One region of the Arthrobacter sp. zg-Y919 genome, then DNA from elsewhere that is predicted to be linked to it. Evidence: riboswitches for the same ligand, from Rfam matches in the RefSeq annotation. Region 1 holds a riboswitch; each other region holds the start of a gene.
What was found. A riboswitch is a leader RNA that binds a small molecule or an ion and turns the genes downstream of it on or off. The one in region 1 is predicted to bind S-adenosylmethionine.
Positions count from the first base shown of each region.

Region 2: linked by a shared signal. The riboswitch ahead of QNO10_RS04455 (bifunctional o-acetylhomoserine/o-acetylserine sulfhydrylase) and the one ahead of QNO10_RS12040 (hypothetical protein) in region 1 are both predicted to bind S-adenosylmethionine.
Region 3: linked by a shared signal. The riboswitch ahead of QNO10_RS00345 (cobalamin-independent methionine synthase II family protein) and the one ahead of QNO10_RS12040 (hypothetical protein) in region 1 are both predicted to bind S-adenosylmethionine.

Region 1 covers NZ_CP126242.1:2,555,045-2,560,810, reverse strand. The annotation lists gene QNO10_RS12050 (NAD(P)H-hydrate dehydratase) at 1-330, shown strand, start outside; gene QNO10_RS12045 (CPBP family intramembrane glutamic endopeptidase) at 391-1,155, shown strand; gene QNO10_RS12040 (hypothetical protein) at 1,299-1,703, opposite strand; SAM riboswitch class IV at 1,719-1,851, opposite strand; gene QNO10_RS12035 (LLM class flavin-dependent oxidoreductase) at 2,327-3,346, opposite strand; gene QNO10_RS12030 (RBBP9/YdeN family alpha/beta hydrolase) at 3,418-3,969, shown strand; gene QNO10_RS12025 (ATP-dependent DNA ligase) at 3,980-5,053, shown strand; gene QNO10_RS12020 (FAD-binding oxidoreductase) at 5,215-5,766, shown strand, end outside.
Region 2 covers NZ_CP126242.1:942,606-948,371, reverse strand. The annotation lists gene QNO10_RS04475 (SGNH/GDSL hydrolase family protein) at 1-511, shown strand, start outside; gene QNO10_RS04470 (hypothetical protein) at 508-819, opposite strand; gene QNO10_RS04465 (SRPBCC domain-containing protein) at 852-1,292, opposite strand; gene metX (homoserine O-acetyltransferase MetX) at 1,353-2,501, opposite strand; gene QNO10_RS04455 (bifunctional o-acetylhomoserine/o-acetylserine sulfhydrylase) at 2,507-3,823, opposite strand; SAM riboswitch class IV at 3,901-4,017, opposite strand; gene QNO10_RS04450 (VOC family protein) at 4,178-4,828, shown strand; gene QNO10_RS04445 (hypothetical protein) at 4,988-5,766, shown strand, end outside.
Region 3 covers NZ_CP126242.1:70,761-76,526, forward strand. The annotation lists gene pgm (phosphoglucomutase (alpha-D-glucose-1,6-bisphosphate-dependent)) at 1-51, opposite strand, end outside; gene QNO10_RS00340 (hypothetical protein) at 184-546, shown strand; gene QNO10_RS00345 (cobalamin-independent methionine synthase II family protein) at 569-1,774, opposite strand; SAM riboswitch class IV at 1,793-1,917, opposite strand; gene QNO10_RS00350 (peptide MFS transporter) at 2,049-3,518, opposite strand; gene QNO10_RS00355 (MsnO8 family LLM class oxidoreductase) at 3,729-4,715, shown strand; gene QNO10_RS00360 (amidase) at 4,723-5,766, opposite strand, start outside.

The DNA.
Region 1 (5,766 bases):
TCCCTGGACCTGGCGAAGGCGTCCCTGGAAGTGGCGCGGAAATACCAGGCCGTGGTCAGCGCACACAACGTTATTACCGCTCCCGACGGAAAGAGCTGGGAGGTTCCTGCCGGAAATTCCGGTCTGGGCACTTCCGGTTCCGGGGATGTCCTTGCCGGTGCCGTAGGCGGGTTCCTGGCCCGCGGGGCGACGCCGGAACAGGCTGCCTGTTGGGGAACCTATCTGCACGCCGTGAGCGGGGACCGGCTCTCCGCCTCCCGGGGGCCGCTCAGCTTCCTGGCACGGGAATTGCTGGAGGCCATGCCTCCGGTGATCGCGGAGCTGAATTAGCGCAGGCCTGTATCCCCGCCGGATGCCCCATAGCTCCGGGATGGCCCATATCCTGAGGGTATGACTGCGAACGAATACCGGACCGGACCGGCGGGGCGTCCACCGGCGTCGATACCGTGGCTTTCCTACCGCTTCACCCGGCGGGATGCCGTGGCGGCCGGGTTCTATGTCCTGTTCCTGCTGGTCTTGAGTTTCGCACCGGGGCTCATTTTCCCGGTGCTGGTGATGGTGGTTCCGGATCCCCTCACCGCCTCCTACGTCCTGAACCTGGGCTTCTACGCAGTTGCCGGCCTTTTGGCCTTCCTTGCGGCCCGCCCGTATGTGGTGCGGGAAACGAAGATCCTGGCCACCCGCCCGGTGCTGACGCTGGCCCTGATTCCCGCGGGCGTCATCATCATGCTCATCGCCACCATGGCCGCTGTCCTGGTGACCGGGGACGTCCAGACCGCAGCGAACCAGGAAGCGGTCCAGGGGTTTGTCGGGTCCGTCTCGCCCTGGCTGATCATTCCCCTGATCGTGGTGCTGGCGCCCTTTGTGGAGGAGTACATCTTCCGGCACCTGCTGATCGGCAAGCTCAGCCGGTACTGGAATATCTGGGCCTGCGGCATCCTGTCGGTCCTGTTGTTCGCGTCCATCCACGTCGTGGGCAAGGAATCCCTCACCCTGCCGGTCTTGGTGCCTTACCTGGCGATGGGTGCCACCCTGGTCGGCCTCTATGTCTGGGCGGGCAACAACTTCATGCTGTCCTACGGGGTGCACGCGGCGAAGAACCTCCTGGGGGTGCTGGTGATGTACGCGGTCCCGCCGGAGCTGCTCCAGCAGTAGCAGGACGTCTCCGGCGGGCTGCTGCGGTCCCTTCTGTACAGCTGATGCTGGCTGCCGCGTCGGCGCCGTCGCCTTGTGTACAGCTGATGCTGGCCACGGACCCATCAGGGCGCATCTGCTGTACACAAGGTGAGCCTCGGCAGCTAGGAGCCGGCCTTTTCGATGCGCTCAGTTTCCGGTGCCCGGACCAGGGAGCCGTTGCACGGAACCACCCGCTCCGGCCGGGCTAAGTAGAAAAAAGAACTCCGCGCATCGGACTCGAACCCGCCGGGCACCATCAGCGTGGAATAGCGCTGGCACCACTGCGGGGTATCGACGGCGGCCCCCAGTGCGGTGGCGACGGCCGGAACATTGTGGAACCACATCAGGTGCTGGATTCCTTCGGACACCAGGTAAATGAGGTCCAGCTGCGGATCGGCCGTGGCTTCGACGTCCGACCACTGCTCCCAGCCCTCGAGACGGCGGCCGTGGATCCAATGGATGTTGTGCCCCGGCGCGAAGCCGCTGCAGTTGCTGAGACCGGATTTGCTGACACTGGAAATGCTCACAGTGGGTTCCTTTTCAGGTTGTCCTTGCCTGCAACGGACGAAGCAGGCCGCTTCGTCATCCGAACCACCCGCCGAACAGTGGGGTTGGTGTGGGGCCAGTCGGAGCTTTTATGCCCGGTTTCCCGGGCGGAGGCCACATCTCGTGAAGCTGAAAACTACTTTAGCGGAGGCCGCCGACATTTCGACAGGGGCCATTCCCGGGTGTGCGGTGGTGAGCGGTCCGGCGCCCATAGTCCGCAGCTCGCCTTCCGTCCGCGGAAGGTCCCGGGGCCGAATACCCTCGCACACTCCCCGCGGGAGGTGGGCCCGAAGGATGCGCTCCTCACCATCCGGGGCATTGCGGAAGATGACGGACGCACGAAGGTGACGGACGCACGAAGGCGCCGGGAGGAGACGGACCCACGAAGGGGTTTGGCAGGAGTCGACGCACACCCCAAGGCGGGCGGGAAGCAGCGGACCCACGAGGGCATGGCGAAAGGTGCCGGACGCACGAAGGGGCCTGGAGGAGGCGGCTTTAATATTCTCCACGAGCTCTGCGAGCGGGGAATTTCGTTGCCGCCGGATCCAGGCCCCGAAGGTGCCAAGGTTCCAGACCGCTGGGGGGGGGCACCCCCGGGACCGGCTTACCGCCAGCCGGCCCCCGGTGCCACGAGCTTGACGATGCTTTCCAGCAGCTGCGCGTTGTAGTCCACGCCCAGCTGGTTCGGCACGGTCACCAGGACCGTATCCGCTTCCTGAACGGCGGCATCCGCAGCCAGTTCCGCGGCGATGACGTCCGGTTCGCCGATGTAGCTCTTGCCGAACCGGGCCAGGTCGCCGTCTAGGTGGCCCACCTGGTCGCGGCCTTCGGCCTGGGCACGGAGCCCGAAGTACCGCCGGTCCGCCTCGGTCACCAGGGGAATGATGCTGCGGCTGACGGACACACGCGGTGTGCCCTGATGCCCGGCGTCGGCCCACGCCTGCCGGTACACGGCGATCTGCTCGGCCTGCAGCTGATCGAACGGCACACCGGTGTCTTCGGTGAGGAGGGTGGAGCTCATGAGGTTCATGCCCTGCTCTCCGGTCCATTTGGCGGTGGCCCGGGTGCCGGACCCCCACCAGATGCGGCCGGGGAGACCGGGGGAGAGGGGGTCGACGGCCATGGCGCCGGTGCTGCCGGTCATGGCCGGATCGGCCTGCGCCACACCTGCTCCGGCTATGGCGGCCCGGAAGACTTCCGTGTGCTGCCGGGCCATCTCGGCGTCGGAGGAATCCGGACCGGGAACGTAGCCGAAGGACTCATAACCGCGCAGGGCCGGCTCGGGGGATCCCCGGCTGATGCCCAGCTGCAGCCGTCCGGCGCTGATCAGATCGGTGGCTGCAGCATCTTCGGCCATTCCAATCGGATTCATGTAACGCATGTCGATCACGCCGGTGCCCAGCTCGATCCGGCTGGTCCGGGCGGCCATAGCCGCGAGCAGCGGGAACGGTGCGGAGAACTGCGGTGCGAAGTGGTGGACCCGCAGATAGGCACCGTCCACCCCGATCTCTTCCGCAGCCACGGTCAACTCAACCTGCTGACGCAGTGCGTCCCCCGCAGAAGGGGTCAGCGACCCAATCGCATTCCGGTAATGTCCGAAGGACAGGAACCCTATTTTCTTCATATCAGCTCCAGCGCCGGAGCGGTCGGCAGTATTCCCGCTCACATGCAGGACAGCGAAAGGAAGCAGCTCCAATGCACATCACCATAATCCCGGGCTACCAGGGCTCACCGCCGGAGCAGTGGCAAAGCCGCTGGGAGGCAGAGCTGCCCGATGCCACCCGCATCTCGCCGTCGTCGTGGGACGAACCCGATCTGGAGGACTGGATGGCTGCCCTGGACCGGTCCGCCGGAGCGCGGAACGGGCAGACGGTCCTCGTTGCGCACAGCCTCGGCTGCCTGGCCGCAGTGGAATGGCTGCATCGGAACCCCGACGGCGCCCGCGGCGCGTTCCTGGTCAGCCCGCCGGATCCCGTTGCTGCCTCCTTCCCGCAAGTTGTTGAAACATTCCGGAATCCGCGGATGGAGGAACTGCCCGTTCCCGGCCTGCTGATTGCCAGCCAGAGCGACCCCTATTGCGCCCTGCCCGCGGCACGGAGCATGGCCGCAGCCTGGAACGTGCCCGTCATCGATGCCGGCGAGGTGGCCCACATCAACGAAAAGAGCGGTGTGGGGTCCTGGCAGCAGGGCCGCGACCTGTTCACCGCCTTCACCGCAGGGCTGGGGGAACGGCCCGCAATCGGATAAGAATGGGCACATGGATCTTCCGGTGATGCCTCCGATTGCCCCGATGCTGGCCAAACCCGTCAGTGCCCTGCCCCGCGGGGACTACCTCTACGAACCAAAGTGGGACGGGTTCCGGTCCATCATTTTCCGGGACGGCGACGACGTCGAAATCGGCTCCCGGAACGAAAAGCCGATGACACGGTACTTCCCGGAACTCGTCGACGCCCTCCGCGCGAATCTTCCCGAGCGGTGCGTGGTGGACGGCGAAATCGTGATGGTGGCCCCGGACGGAAAGCGGCTCGATTTCGAACTGCTCCAGCAGCGCATCCATCCCGCCGCCAGCCGGGTTAAACTGCTCGCTGAGGAAACCCCGGTCCGGTTCGTGGCCTTCGACCTGCTGGCACTGGGTGACACCGACTACCGCGACCGCCCGTTTTCCGAGCGCCGGGAAGCCCTGGTGCAGGCCCTGAAAACGGCGGAGGCGCCGGTCTCCGTCACCGCCGCCACCGACGACGCGGACCGCGCGCAGGACTGGTTCGCCCGCTTCGAAGGCGCCGGGCTGGACGGGATCGTGGCCAAACCCCTGGACGCTCCGTACTCACCCAACAAGCGCACCATGGCCAAACTCAAGCATGAGCGCACCGCCGACTGCGTGCTCGCGGGCTACCGGGTGCACAAAAGCGGGCCGGACCTCATCGGTTCGCTGCTGCTGGGCCTCTACAACGACGACGGCGTGCTGGTGAACGTGGGCGCGGCAAGTTCCTTCTCCATGGACCGGCGCCGGGAGCTGTTCGAGGAGCTCCAGTCTCTGGTCGCCGTCGAGGAAGGGCATCCCTGGGCCGAAGGGGAGCAGGAGAAGGGCAACCGCACCCCGCGTAACTCCGAGGGCAGCCGCTGGAACGGGAAGAAGGACTTCTCCTTCGTCCCGCTGCGCCCGGAACGGGTAATCGAGGTGCGTTATGACCATATGGAGGGGGAACGGTTCCGCCATGTGGCTCAGTTTTCCCGCTGGCGGCCGGACCGCACCCCGGAATCCTGCACCTACGGGCAGCTGGAGGAGCCGGTGAAGTTCGATCTCGAGGAAGTCCTCGCCGGCGACTCCTGACAATCCCGGCCGCGCGGCCTGCGGTATTTGCCGCAGGAAGATATGGAAATCCGCGGCAGGGGTAGACCGGAACGGGCGGGCTGTGCTTAACGTCTAAGCCCAAGCTCCACGCAGGCCGCGACGCCTCCTGTCAGGCCTGCCCTGTCGATCGGGAGAATCCCATGCTCCAGGATGCAGACCTTGAAGCCCTCCGCCGTGTGGTGCATGGCCCGCTGGACCGCCTCGGCGGCCCCGGATACGCCGACGGCACCGCTGGATTCAACCCCTCGGTGGTCCAGCGGCCCGACGCCGTGCTGGGTGCCGTCGACTCCGAGGACGTGCGCAATGCGGTCCGCTGGGCAGCGCAGCGTGGCGTTCCCGTGGGCATGCAGGCGACCGGGCACGGTGCCGCGGCAGCGATGGAGGAGGGCCTGCTGATCAATACCTCCCGGCTGCAGGACCTGGCGGTGGACGCCGACGCCGGCACGGTCACCGTAGGTGCCGGGGTGCGCTGGCGGTCGGTGCTGGAACGGACCGTGCTGCTCGGGCTCACTGGCCCGCATGGATCTTCCGGAACGGTCGGTGTGGTCGGCTACGCGTCCGGCGGAGGGCTGCCGCTGATGGGCCGGGCATTGGGATTCGCCAGCGACCACGTGCAGGCCCTTGACGTGGTCACCCCCGACGGCACGCTGCGGCATCTCGAAGCCGGAAACAGCGAGGACGCCGAGTTGTTC
Region 2 (5,766 bases), 1.5 Mb from region 1:
CCGGCTCGCCGAACGTATGGACGGTGCGGTTGCCCGGCTCCGGGCCTCCGGTGCAGGGGTGGTGCTGTTCACCGGTCCGGATCTGGGCAACACTCCCGTATTGGGTTCCGTCCGCGGGCGGGCTGCCATTTACAACGAAAACCTCCGGACCGTCGCCAAGCGGCATAAGGCCATCGTCGCCGACATGTGGGCGCTGCGTGAACTGGGCGATCCGCAGATGTGGGCACCGGACCGGCTGCACTTCTCACCGCTGGGACACCACACCATCGCTGCCATGGTGCTGGATACCCTGCATGTACCGCACTCCCTGCAGCCCCTGGAGACCAAGCCGCTGCCGGCCAAGAACTGGCGCACGGCCCGCTCCGAGGACCTGGTCTGGGCCCGGGAATTCCTCTTCCCCTGGGTCGTCCGCCGGGTGCGCCACCAGTCCTCCGGCGACGGGATTTCCGCGAAGCGTCCCGAGGCCGGACCGATGTTCGGGCAGGGCATGCCGCAGGGGTCTGCGGACTAGGAACCAGTCTGCTCCGCGGTTCGGACCGGACGCCTGCCGATCCGGAGTCCTGCCCAGAAAGCCGCCACCACCAGCCCGAGAACGGCCAGGAGGTACCCGAGCCGCATGGTTCCCGTAACCAGCATCGGGTTTCCCGGCCCTTGGCTGCCGTCCTGCAGCGGACTGTACGCAAACCAGCCAAAGGAGTCAGGCCGGGGAGCAGTTACGGCCAACACGACGCCGGCAACAACCAGTGCCCCGGCAGTCACGGGCACGGCGGCCCCAACAAGAAGCCTTTTCCACCAGCGGGAGCCTCGTTCCTCCATCATGCCGCCACGCTAGCGCACTCCGCCGTGCTTCGTCAGGAACCGCCCGAATGCTGTGCCTGGTCGGTTTTTTCGGCCTGCTCAATGAGGTTCGCCAGGTGGAAGGCCCACCCTTCCCGGTGAGCTGCGGACAGTTCGGCGCCCACTCCGGCGTCGAGCCCCGCAAAGCCGCTCTCGGTCACCGCTACCCCCGTGGCATCGACCTCATCGGTCAGTTCGAAACTGACTACCGTGTGAGCACCCCATTCGGGTGCGGTCCAGCGGAAGGAAAGCAGCCGACCCGGGGCGACGGCCAGTACCGTACCGGTGGCCGTGTGCTCCACGCCGTCCTCACTCCACCGTTCCTTCAGGGGCGCACCCGGGTGCGGAGCGAAGTCCATGTCCGGCCACCAGGCCGCCCGGTTATCGACGAGCACGTGCCAGAGAACCTCCGGGGTGCACTGCGCCCGGCCGGAAAGAGAGATCCGATCTGCCATGGGGAATGTTCTCCCATGATTTGCTGCGGCGGGCAAGAGGAAGTCCCTGTTGTCATCCGCCTACCCGAACACCTCCCGCTTCAGGGCACCGGAAATCTCCTGGACGCTCGTCAGGAAACCGTCGTGCCCGATGGGTGCCCGGATGAGGTGGACGGAGGTCCCCCGGGGAAGGGCTGCGGCCAGGTCCGCCGACTGCTGGGGAAAGTACAACCGGTCCGATTCCACCGCCGCAATAAAGAAAGCCGCGGTTGTGCCTGCGAGCGCGGCGCGGAGGGATCCCCTGCCCCGGGCGACGTCGTGGCTGACCAGGGCCTCGGTGAGCACCAGATAGCTGTTCGCGTCGAACCGGCCGGCCAGCTTCCGGGCCTGGTGGTCCAGGTAGCTCTCCACGGAATACCGCCCCCTCCCCGCTGGGAATACCGCTCCGAACGGGTCCTCGGCCCCCTGCGGGGAACGGCCGAACCGGTATTCCAGCTCCGGTTCGGACCGGTAGGTGATGTGCGCGATCCGCCGGGCCAGCCCGAGTCCGGCCAGCGGCGGGGAACCGTTGTAGTAGTCGCCCCCGTTGAAATCGGGATCGAGGCGGATCGCGGTCAGCTGCGCCTGGGCGAAGGCGATCTGCTCTGCCGTGCTGGCCGCCGTCGCCGCGATCACCCCGCAGTGCAGCACCCGGTTCGGCTCGGTCACCGCCCATTCCAGGGCACGCGCTCCCCCGAGGGAACCACCCAGCACCGCATGCCAGCGGGCAATGCCGAGCCGGTCCGCCAGCCGCGCCTCCGCCCGGACCGAGTCGCGGATGGTGACGAACGGAAACCTCGACCCCCAGGGCAGTCCGTCCGGGTCCGGTGATGCCGGACCGGTGGATCCGTAGCACCCCCCGAGCATGTTGACCGAGACCACGAAGTACCGGTTGGTGTCCACGGTCCGCCCCGGGCCCACGAGCTCCTCCCACCAGCCCGGCTCGCCGCTGCTCCCCCGCGCCACATGGCTGCTTCCTGTCAGGGCATGCGGAACCAGGACCGCATTGCCCGCCTCCGGGTTCAGCTGGCCCCACGTCTCGTAGGCGAGGACGACGTCGGGCAGGTACCCACCGGTTTCCAGGTCCAGTCCCCCTATGGAGGCATACTGCAGCACCCCGTCCTTAGCGGTGGGGTGCTGCAGCGGTGGCACCTGCAGGGACTTGCCCTGGGGTGCCGGGTGCCGGGTCATGGAGCCTACGCTCCCTTGGCAGCCCGGAACCCGGCGTCGAGGTCCGCGAGGATGTCGTCGATATGTTCGATGCCCACGGAGAGGCGGACCAGCCCCGGACTGACACCGGCCGCCAGCTGCGCTTCAGCTCCGAGCTGGCTGTGCGTGGTGGATGCCGGGTGGATCACCAGGGAGCGCACGTCCCCCACATTGGCCACGTGCGAGTGCAGTTCCAGTCCGTCGACGAAGCGTTTGCCGGCGTCTATGCCGCCCTCGATTTCGAAGGAGACAATGGCGCCGGTGCCGCGCGGACCGTAGGTGCGGCCACGGTCAAACCACGGACTGGACTCCAGGCCCGCGTACGCCACGGACACGACGTCGTCGTGCTGTTCCAGCCAGTTCGCGACGGCGACGGCGTTGGATACGTGCCGTTCGATCCGCAGGCTCAGGGTTTCCAGGCCCTGGGCAATCAGGAAGGCGTTGAAGGGCGACACCGCGGATCCGAGGTCGCGCAGCAGCTGGACGCGTGCCTTGAGGATGAACGCGAGGTTCGCCCCCAGCGCTCCGTTGACGCCCAGGTCCCGGGCGTAGACGAGCCCGTTGTAGCTTTCATCGGGCGTGTTGAAGCCGGGGAACTTCTCCGGATCGGCAGCGAAATCGAAGTTGCCCGAATCCACGATCACGCCGGCAATGGCGGTTCCGTGTCCGCCGAGGTACTTGGTGGCCGAGTGGACCACAATGTCGGCGCCCCACTCGATCGGGCGGATCAGGTACGGCGTCGACAGCGTGTTGTCCACAATCAGCGGAATGCCCGCGTCATGGGCCACGGCGCTGATGCCTTCCAGGTCCAGGACATCCTGCCGGGGGTTGGAAACCACCTCGCCGAAGAACGCCTTGGTGTTGGGCCGGACGGCGTCGCGCCATTGGTCCAGGTTGTCCGGGTCCTGCACGAAGGTGGTTTCAATACCGAACCGCTTCAGGGTGTGCTTCAGCAGGTTGTAGGTGCCGCCGTAGAGGCTGGGGCTGGCGACCACATGGTCGCCGGCCTGCGCCACGTTCAGCAGCGCGAAGGTTTCCGCCGCCTGTCCGGAAGCCAGCAGCAGGGCGCCGACGCCGCCCTCCAGCGACGCGATCCGGTTTTCCACCGCTTCCTGGGTGGGGTTGCCGATCCGGGTGTAAATGGGTTCCAGTTCGGCCAGCGCAAACCGGTTGGCTGCGGCTTCGGCACTGGGGAAAACGAAGGACGTTGTCTGGTAGATGGGCAGGGCACGTGCGCCGGTGACGGCGTCGGGCTCCTGGCCTACGTGGATCTGGCGGGTTTCAAATGACCAATCTGCACTCATGATGCTCCCTCAAACCAGGGGCCGCACAACGCCGCCGGGGTGCATCCGGGTACGCCGGATATCCGGTGGGGTCGTGGGACCCGCGCTTGCCGGACGCCCGTTTGGCGTACGGCCAGGTCTTCACCCGGGGCACCCCACCGCGGTTGGAGGGTTGCCGGCCAGCAAGCCGGGGCTATCTGCTGGCACTCATGACCTGCACCAATGGAAACCGAAACATCGGCGTTCTGCAAGCTCTGTGACGGACCATGAAAAAACCTGCCGCTACGGTGGCGGTTTGGTGCCGGAGAGGGAAAAAATCCGCACTTAGGCATCCCTTGGTCGAGACGGGTATCACAACGTGCCACAATGGGCCGCATGCGCTTGGACCATGTTTCTTATGCCTGTGAATCCGACGGTCTTCTGGCCACCACAGAGAGGATTGCCGCTGCTCTCGGTGCCGACTTCGTGAAGGGTGGCGTCCACCCCCGGTTCGGTACCCGCAATATGATCCTGCCCCTGGCCAACAACCAGTACGTCGAGGTGGTGGAGGTACTGAACCACCCGGCGTCGGACAAGGCGCCCTTCGGGCAGGCCGTGCGCCAGCGTTCCGAATGCGGCGGCGGCTGGATGGGCTGGTGTGTTGCCGTGGACGATCTCTCCCCCTTCGAGGAACGCCTGGGCCGGTCCTCCGTGCCGGGCAACCGCAAATTCCCCGACGGCCAGGAGCTCACCTGGCGGCAGATCGGCATCAACGGTCTCATCGCCGACCCGCAGGTGCCCTACCTGCTGCGCTGGGATGACAACACCGAGGAACTGCACCCCTCCAACGCGATCCCCGGCATGCCCGGCTCGGTGAAGCTGAAGTCGCTGACCATCGCCGGATCCGCTGCCCGCGTCACCGACTGGCTCGGCCATCCGGTGGAGAAGCCGCTGGAGAACGTGGACGTCACCTGGATTGCCCCTGCCGGCACGCCGGGCATCATGTCGGTCACCTTCGACACCGCGAACGGTCCCGTCGAGATCTAGTTCTGGGTTCTGCTGCCGGTTTGCTGTTCTGCTGCCGTTTTGCTCTTCTGCTGCCGGTTTAAACCGGCAGCAGAAATCGAAACCGGTCGATTCCTGGCGAAATGGTCAGTTTTCCACAATCGCCGGTGCCACTCTCTGCCCCCAGCACGGCGTGCCGGTATGCCTGAACACATGGATCCGGAGTTCCTTTTCGCTGCCGACGACGCACTCAGCGGTGCCCGCAGGTCCACGCTCGCTCGCCGCTGCGGCAACGGTGAAGTGGTCCGGGTGCGGCCAGGTGTCTACGTAGCCGCCGCCGCATGGGACCAGCTTCCACGTTGGGAACGCGACCGGTTGCGGATCAAAGCTGCCATTGAGAAAGGCCATGGGCAGAGGGTTCTGGTGCAGGAGTCCGCGGCCGTGATCTGGGGTATCCCCGTCATTGGTGCCACTCCGGATATCATGCTGTTGGCCTCCCGCACCTCCCACGGCCGGCGCCGCGGTGACCTCCGCTGGACCGAGCGCAGGCTTCTGGCGCCTGTGGTGCAGCGAGACGGAGTACAGCTTACGTCCCGTATTCAGACGGTCCTCGATATGGCCGCCTATCTTCCTTTCCAGCGGGCGGTTCCCGCCATGGACCATGTCCTGCGGCCCGATCCCGTCCGCATGCTGGCACCTCTCAGGAAGAGTGACCTGCTCAATACCGCCGCCTTACTTCCGGACCAGGCCAAACGCAGCCGGGCCCGCCAGGTAATCGACTTTGCCGATGGCCGGTCGGAATCGCCAGGTGAGTCCTACTCGCGTGCAGTTCTCTACCGGCAGGGATTCCCCGTGCCGGAACTGCAGCAGGAGTTCTTTTCGGCCGGTGGGAAGTTCTTAGGCCGGACAGACTTTTATTGGTCCGAACAGAGACTCGTCGGGGAGTTCGACGGTGCCGTCAAATACGGCCGGGGTGCTCT
Region 3 (5,766 bases), 600 kb from region 1:
GAGATCTACAAGGTCGGAAGGTTCGGCACGCTGGCCGGCACGATTAGACATACCCCTAAGCATGCCAAAGAAACGGCGCAGACGGCAGACACGGCCCTGCAGGGAAACCGGGGCCGGGGGCCTTAGGCTCTATCCCGAAGTCTTGGCGGCGGGAAGCCAGGGCGTGTCAGGGGGAAGAGCATTGTGGCTGTTTCAGGCGGTTTTGGTCCAGCACGGGAGCGTGTGCCGCAGGGCCTGCGCCGCGGCACCCGGGCGCTGATGGTGGGTTTTAACGTGCTTTACCTCTGCGCCGCCCCGGTGTTGTGGTTTTTCTGGACGCAGCGGGCAGCGTTCCGGCTGCCCAGCTGGGCGGAAAACACTGCGGGTTTCGCCGCCGGCCCCTTGGCCGTCCTGGTCCTGGCCGCGGCGTGGATTACTGCCGGTATCCTCTTCGCCCGGGGCCGGCGGCAGGCCGGAGCGGCGGCGTTCAACACCATCTGCGCGCTGGGCGCACTGGCCGCCGTGAGCGGCATGTTCGTGCTGGTCAGTGCGGGGCTGGACCGCTGACGGGGCTGGCACCGCTGTTGGGTTACCAGAGCCGGCTGCTTGCCAGCCGGGCACCCTCGCCCAGGGCCTCGAGTTTGGCGGCCGCGATCTGGGGATGCACCCGTCCGCCCAGCCCGCAGTCAGTGGAGGCAATGATGTTTTCCCGTCCCACCAGCCCGGCGAAACGCTCGATCCGGTCCGCCACCAGTTCCGGATGCTCCACCACGTTGGTGGCATGGGAGACGACGCCGGGGAGGATGACCTTGCCGTCCGGCAGTTTGGTGTCCTCCCAGACCCGCCATTCGTGCTCGTGCCGCACGTTTCCGGCTTCAAAGCTGTAGCCGCCCGCGTTGATCCGGAGCAGGGTGTCCACCAGATGCCGGAACTCGATGTCCGTGGTGTGCGGCCCGTGCCAGGAGCCCCAGCATAGGTGGAACCGGACCTGTTCCTCCGGGATGCCGCGCAGGGCGTAGTTCAGGGCCTCCACACGGACCTGCGTGAACCTCAGGTAGTCCTCGACGGACGGTTCGGGATTGATCTGGTCCCAGTTCTCCGCGATGGACGGGTCATCGATCTGGACAATCAGCCCGGCGTCGGCAATGGCCAGGTATTCCTCGTGCATGGCGTCCGCACACGCGTAAATGAACTCTTCCTCGGTGGCGTAGTACTCGTTGGCAATCCGGGAACAGGACCCGGGGGACAGTGACGCCAGGAAGCCTTCCGTCAGCCCCGCCGACGCCAGTCCCGCCTTGAGGTTGGCAATGTCGTTCGCCACGGCGTCGTACCCCGTGTATTCCACCGGGCCCGTGACCTTCGGGAAGACCTTCTGCGCGCCCGTGGTGATGCCCGACGACGGGTCGGAGTAGGCCGCGGAAAAGCGTTGCCGGTCGCGGCGGTCGCCGAAGCTGGTGAGGACCACACTGCCCGGTTCGGAGCGGTGCGGCCCCATGTCCCAGATTCCCGTTTCGGCCACGCTCAGGCCGGCGAGCCGGGAGAAGGAATAGGACCACCAGGCCCCGTAGTCGACGTCGGCGGACATTGCGTGGCCGTATTCGCCGTCGTTCGGAATGTCGATGCCGGCCTTCAGCTGGCGGGCCACCAGGTCGGCGACGGCGGCCTGCAGCAGCTCCGCGTACCCCCCGGTGTCTGCGGGATCGGCTTCGCGTGCCGCATTCGCGGCCAGCAGTTCAGGAGTACGGGGAAGGGAACCGGCGTGGGTGGTCAAAATGCGGTCAGTGCTTTTGCGCATGGCAGTCATCCTTGGGAAGCAGTGCTCTTGCCGGCACCGGACGCCCGGAAGGGCGGTGCAGGCCGCTTCGTCATCCGAACCACCCGCGAAGCATGGGGTTGGTGCACGGCCAAGTCGGAGCTTGGCGGCCGTGTCTCCTGAAGCTGGGACCCATCCTAACCACGTCCCTGGGGTGCAGCCAAGTATGTCTGAGGACACAAGCGGACACAAAAAAGGACGGCGGCACCGGAGAGTTCCGGTGCCGCCGTCCCTGCTGCAGTGGTGCGGGGTGCTGCTAGCGCACGCCGCCCATGAGCTTCTTGATCGACGGTGTCGCCGCGGCAAGGGCAATGCCCAGGATGATTGCGGTGACGCCGCTGAAGGTGAAGTAGCTGACTTCGGTTGCGGGATCGTAGAACTGTGCCAGCCAGCCGGCCAGGGTGGTGCCCAGGGAGACGGACAGGAAGAACAGGGCCACCATCTGGGTCCGGAAGACTTCCGGAGCCAGCTTGGTTGCCACCGACAGGCCGATCGGGGACAGGAACAGTTCAGCGAAGGTGAACAGCAGCAGGATCCCGGCCATGGCCAGCAGCGGGGTGCTGTTCGGGGCACCTCCGGAGAACGGAATGAAGGCCAGGAAGGCGAGGCCCATCACGGCCAGGCCCATGGCGAACTTCAGCGGGGAGGACGGCTGGCGGTCGCCCATCTTGGTCCACACACCGGCGAAGACCGCGGCGAAGATGATGATGAAGACCGGGTTAATGGACTGCACCCAGCTCGGCGGCATTTCCCAGCCGAAGATGCTGCGGTTCAGGGAGGTGTCCGCGTACATGGCAACCACCGTGAACTGCTGCTGGAACAAGGCCCAGAACGCAGCGCTGGCAATAAAGAGCGGCATGAAGGAGTACACCCGGCGGCGTTCCACCTGGTTCACCTTCTTGCTGCTGAGGATGATGACGAAGTAGGCGACGGAAGCCACGATGGCCACGGCCGCCATGACCACGGCGAGGTTCTTGGCGGTCAGGATGTTGAAGACAACGGCCAGCGCAATAACAACCAGACCGGCCACGGCAATGAGCCCGACCTTCATGTACTGCTGCTTCGGGAGCGGGTTGGCTACATGATGTGCGGATTCGGGCAGGTTCTTGCGGGTTACGCCGTACTGCACCAGACCGATGGCCATGCCGATGGCGGCCAGGCCGAAGCCGTAGTGGAAGCCGTACTCGGTCCAGGCCAGACCGGTCAGGATCGGGCCGATCAGGGCACCGATGTTGATGCCCATGTAGAAGATGGAGAAGCCGGCGTCGCGCCGCTGGTCCTTCTCGTCGTACAAGGTGCCGACGAGCGATGTCGCATTGGCCTTGACGCCGCCGGAACCCAGGGCGATCAGGATCAGGCCCGCGGCCAGTCCGACGGCGCCGGGAAGCACGGCCAGGGAAATGTGGCCCAGCATGACCAGTGCGGCGGCGTAGAACAGCACCCGTTCGGCGCCGAAGACGCGGTCCGCCAGCCATGCACCGAGGATGGTGGAGAGGTACACGCCACCGCCATACGCACCGACCAGGGAGACGGCGATGGCTTCGTCGATGCCGAGGCCGCCGTCGGTGGTGCTGTAGTACATGTAGTACAGCAGGATGCCCTGCATGCCGTAGAAGGAGAATCGCTCCCACAGCTCAACACTGAAGAGGTTGGCCAACATCCGGGGATGGCCGAAGAAGGTTTTACGCGCTTCTTTTACGCCTGGGGTACTGGGGGTATGGCTCACGAGTTTAATATTCCCACCCCCGGGAGGGGTGAATGCAGCCACAACCGAAAGAATCCGCCGGGGAACGCGAACCTTCCCTGCCCGCACGTGGGGAAGGTCACACGTAAATGGGCCAATCCGGCCCGCATTACATGCTTGGGTGCCTGCATGACGCCGGGATTTGCACGTCCGGCGCGGAATTCCCTCACCACCGGGCGGGTTGGTACAGGTATGGCCAGCCTCAGTGTTCCCGTCTCCATCCTTGACCGCGCCAACTCGCGGGAAGGGTTTTCCGAAGCTGATGCGCTCGGTGCCGTACTTGAGCGCGCGGAGGCGGCGGAAGTGCTCGGATACCGCCGCTTTTGGGTGGCCGAGCATCATGCAGTGGCGGGAATCGCCGGATCTGCGCCCGCCGTCCTGATGGCTGCCCTGGCAGCGCACACCAGCAGCATCCGGATCGGTTCCGGGGGTGTCATGCTGCCGAACCATCAGCCGCTGGTGGTGGCCGAACAGGCGGCCACCCTGCAGGCCCTGAATCCCGGCCGGATCGACCTTGGCCTGGGCCGGTCCATCGGGTTCACACCGGCGGTGCGGACCGCGCTGCGGGCAGGGCAGGCCGAGGCGGAACAGTTCGAAGCGCACCTGGCGGAACTGCTGGCCTACCTCGACGGCACCGCGCCCATCACCGCCCGCCCGCAGGACGGCGGCCGAACGCCCGTCTTTGTGCTGGCCACAGGTGCAGGTGTGGAGATAGCCGCCCGGGCCGGACTCGGCGTCGTTCTGGGCGGCCCGGCGTTATTCCGGACCAACAGCGCCGGCCGGGCCGGTGCGCTGGAGCGTTACCGCGCCGCCTTCCGCCCCTCGGACCGCTTCCCACGCCCCTATGTCGTGGCTGCCGTCAACATTGCGGTGGCCGGGACCGAGGAGGCTGCCGAGGAACTGCTGCTGCCCGAAGCGCAGGCACTGGCCGCTTCCCGGACCAAGGGTGTTTTTCCCGCGCTGTCCAGCGCCGCCGGCGGCGCCGACCCGTCACCGCGGCACCAGGACCTGGTCCGCGGCACCCTTGACACGTCTGTCTATGGAACCGTCGGCCAGGTGCAGCAACGCCTTGAGGAACTGGTGGCTTCCTCCGGAGCGGCCGAACTGCTGGTGACCGGCGGCGCCTTCGACGTCGAGGGGCAGCGGGAATCCGACCGCCTGCTTGCCGGACTGTTCTAGCCGGAGGTCAGTAGCCCAGCTGGCCGGCGACGGCAAGCAGGTCCGCTTCGGCGCCGGGCCGGCCGATCAACTGGATACCCATCGGCAGGCCGGCGGCGGTGTCCAGCACCGGCAGGGTAATGGCGGGAAGGCCGCAGACATTCACCATGGACGTAAAAGGGGAGTATTGGCACTGGCGTGCGTAGTCCTCATCCGCCCGGTCTTCGGCACTTCCGCCCTCGCCGGCGTACCAGCCAACGGGCCGCGGCGTCATGCCCAGGGTCGGTGTCAGGACCATGTCGTAGGCGCTGTATTGCCGGATGGTCTCCAGCTCGAAGGTCCGGAGGACGTCGACGGCGGCCACCAGGTCCGCCGCACTCCGCTGAAGTGCCCTCCGCCGCATCACCGCGGCCAGGTCCGTCAGCCGCTCCTCGCCGCCCGGGGACAGAGCGGCGGTCGCCAGCCCGGCGGTCCACACCACCTGGAACGCGTCCGGATAACGCTCGTCGTACCTCAGATCCGTGTCCACCAGATCGTGGCCGGCGCGGGTGAGGGCGGCAACGCCGGCGTCGAGCGCCTCCACGGCCTCGGGATCGAGCCGGATATCCAGCCGGGATTCGAAGGGTGAACGGGTACTGACGCCGATCCGGAACCGTCCCTCGGCCCGCAGCGCCGCCGCCAGGAAGGTTCCCGGGGCAGCAGCGGCGCTGGTGGCCCGGTAATTGGGTTCGTCGACCATCGCGTCCAGCAGCAGCGCCGCATCGGCGGCGCTCCGGGCCAGTGGGCCGGCTACGACGAACTGGCCCAGGTCCTGCTGCGCCGATCCGGCCGGGACCCTGCCCCGGTTCGGCTTCAGGCCCACCAGGCCGGTTGCCGCTGCCGGAATGCGGACGGACCCGCCGCCGTCGGTTCCCGGAGCAAAGGGGATCAAACCCGCGGCCACTGCCGCGGCACTTCCACCGGAGGATCCGCCGGGGCTGAGCCGCGGATCGCGGGGATTCCGGGCGGGCGGACCCACCTGGTTTTCGCTGTAGCTGCTGAGCCCGAATTCCGGGACCTGCGTTTTGCCCAG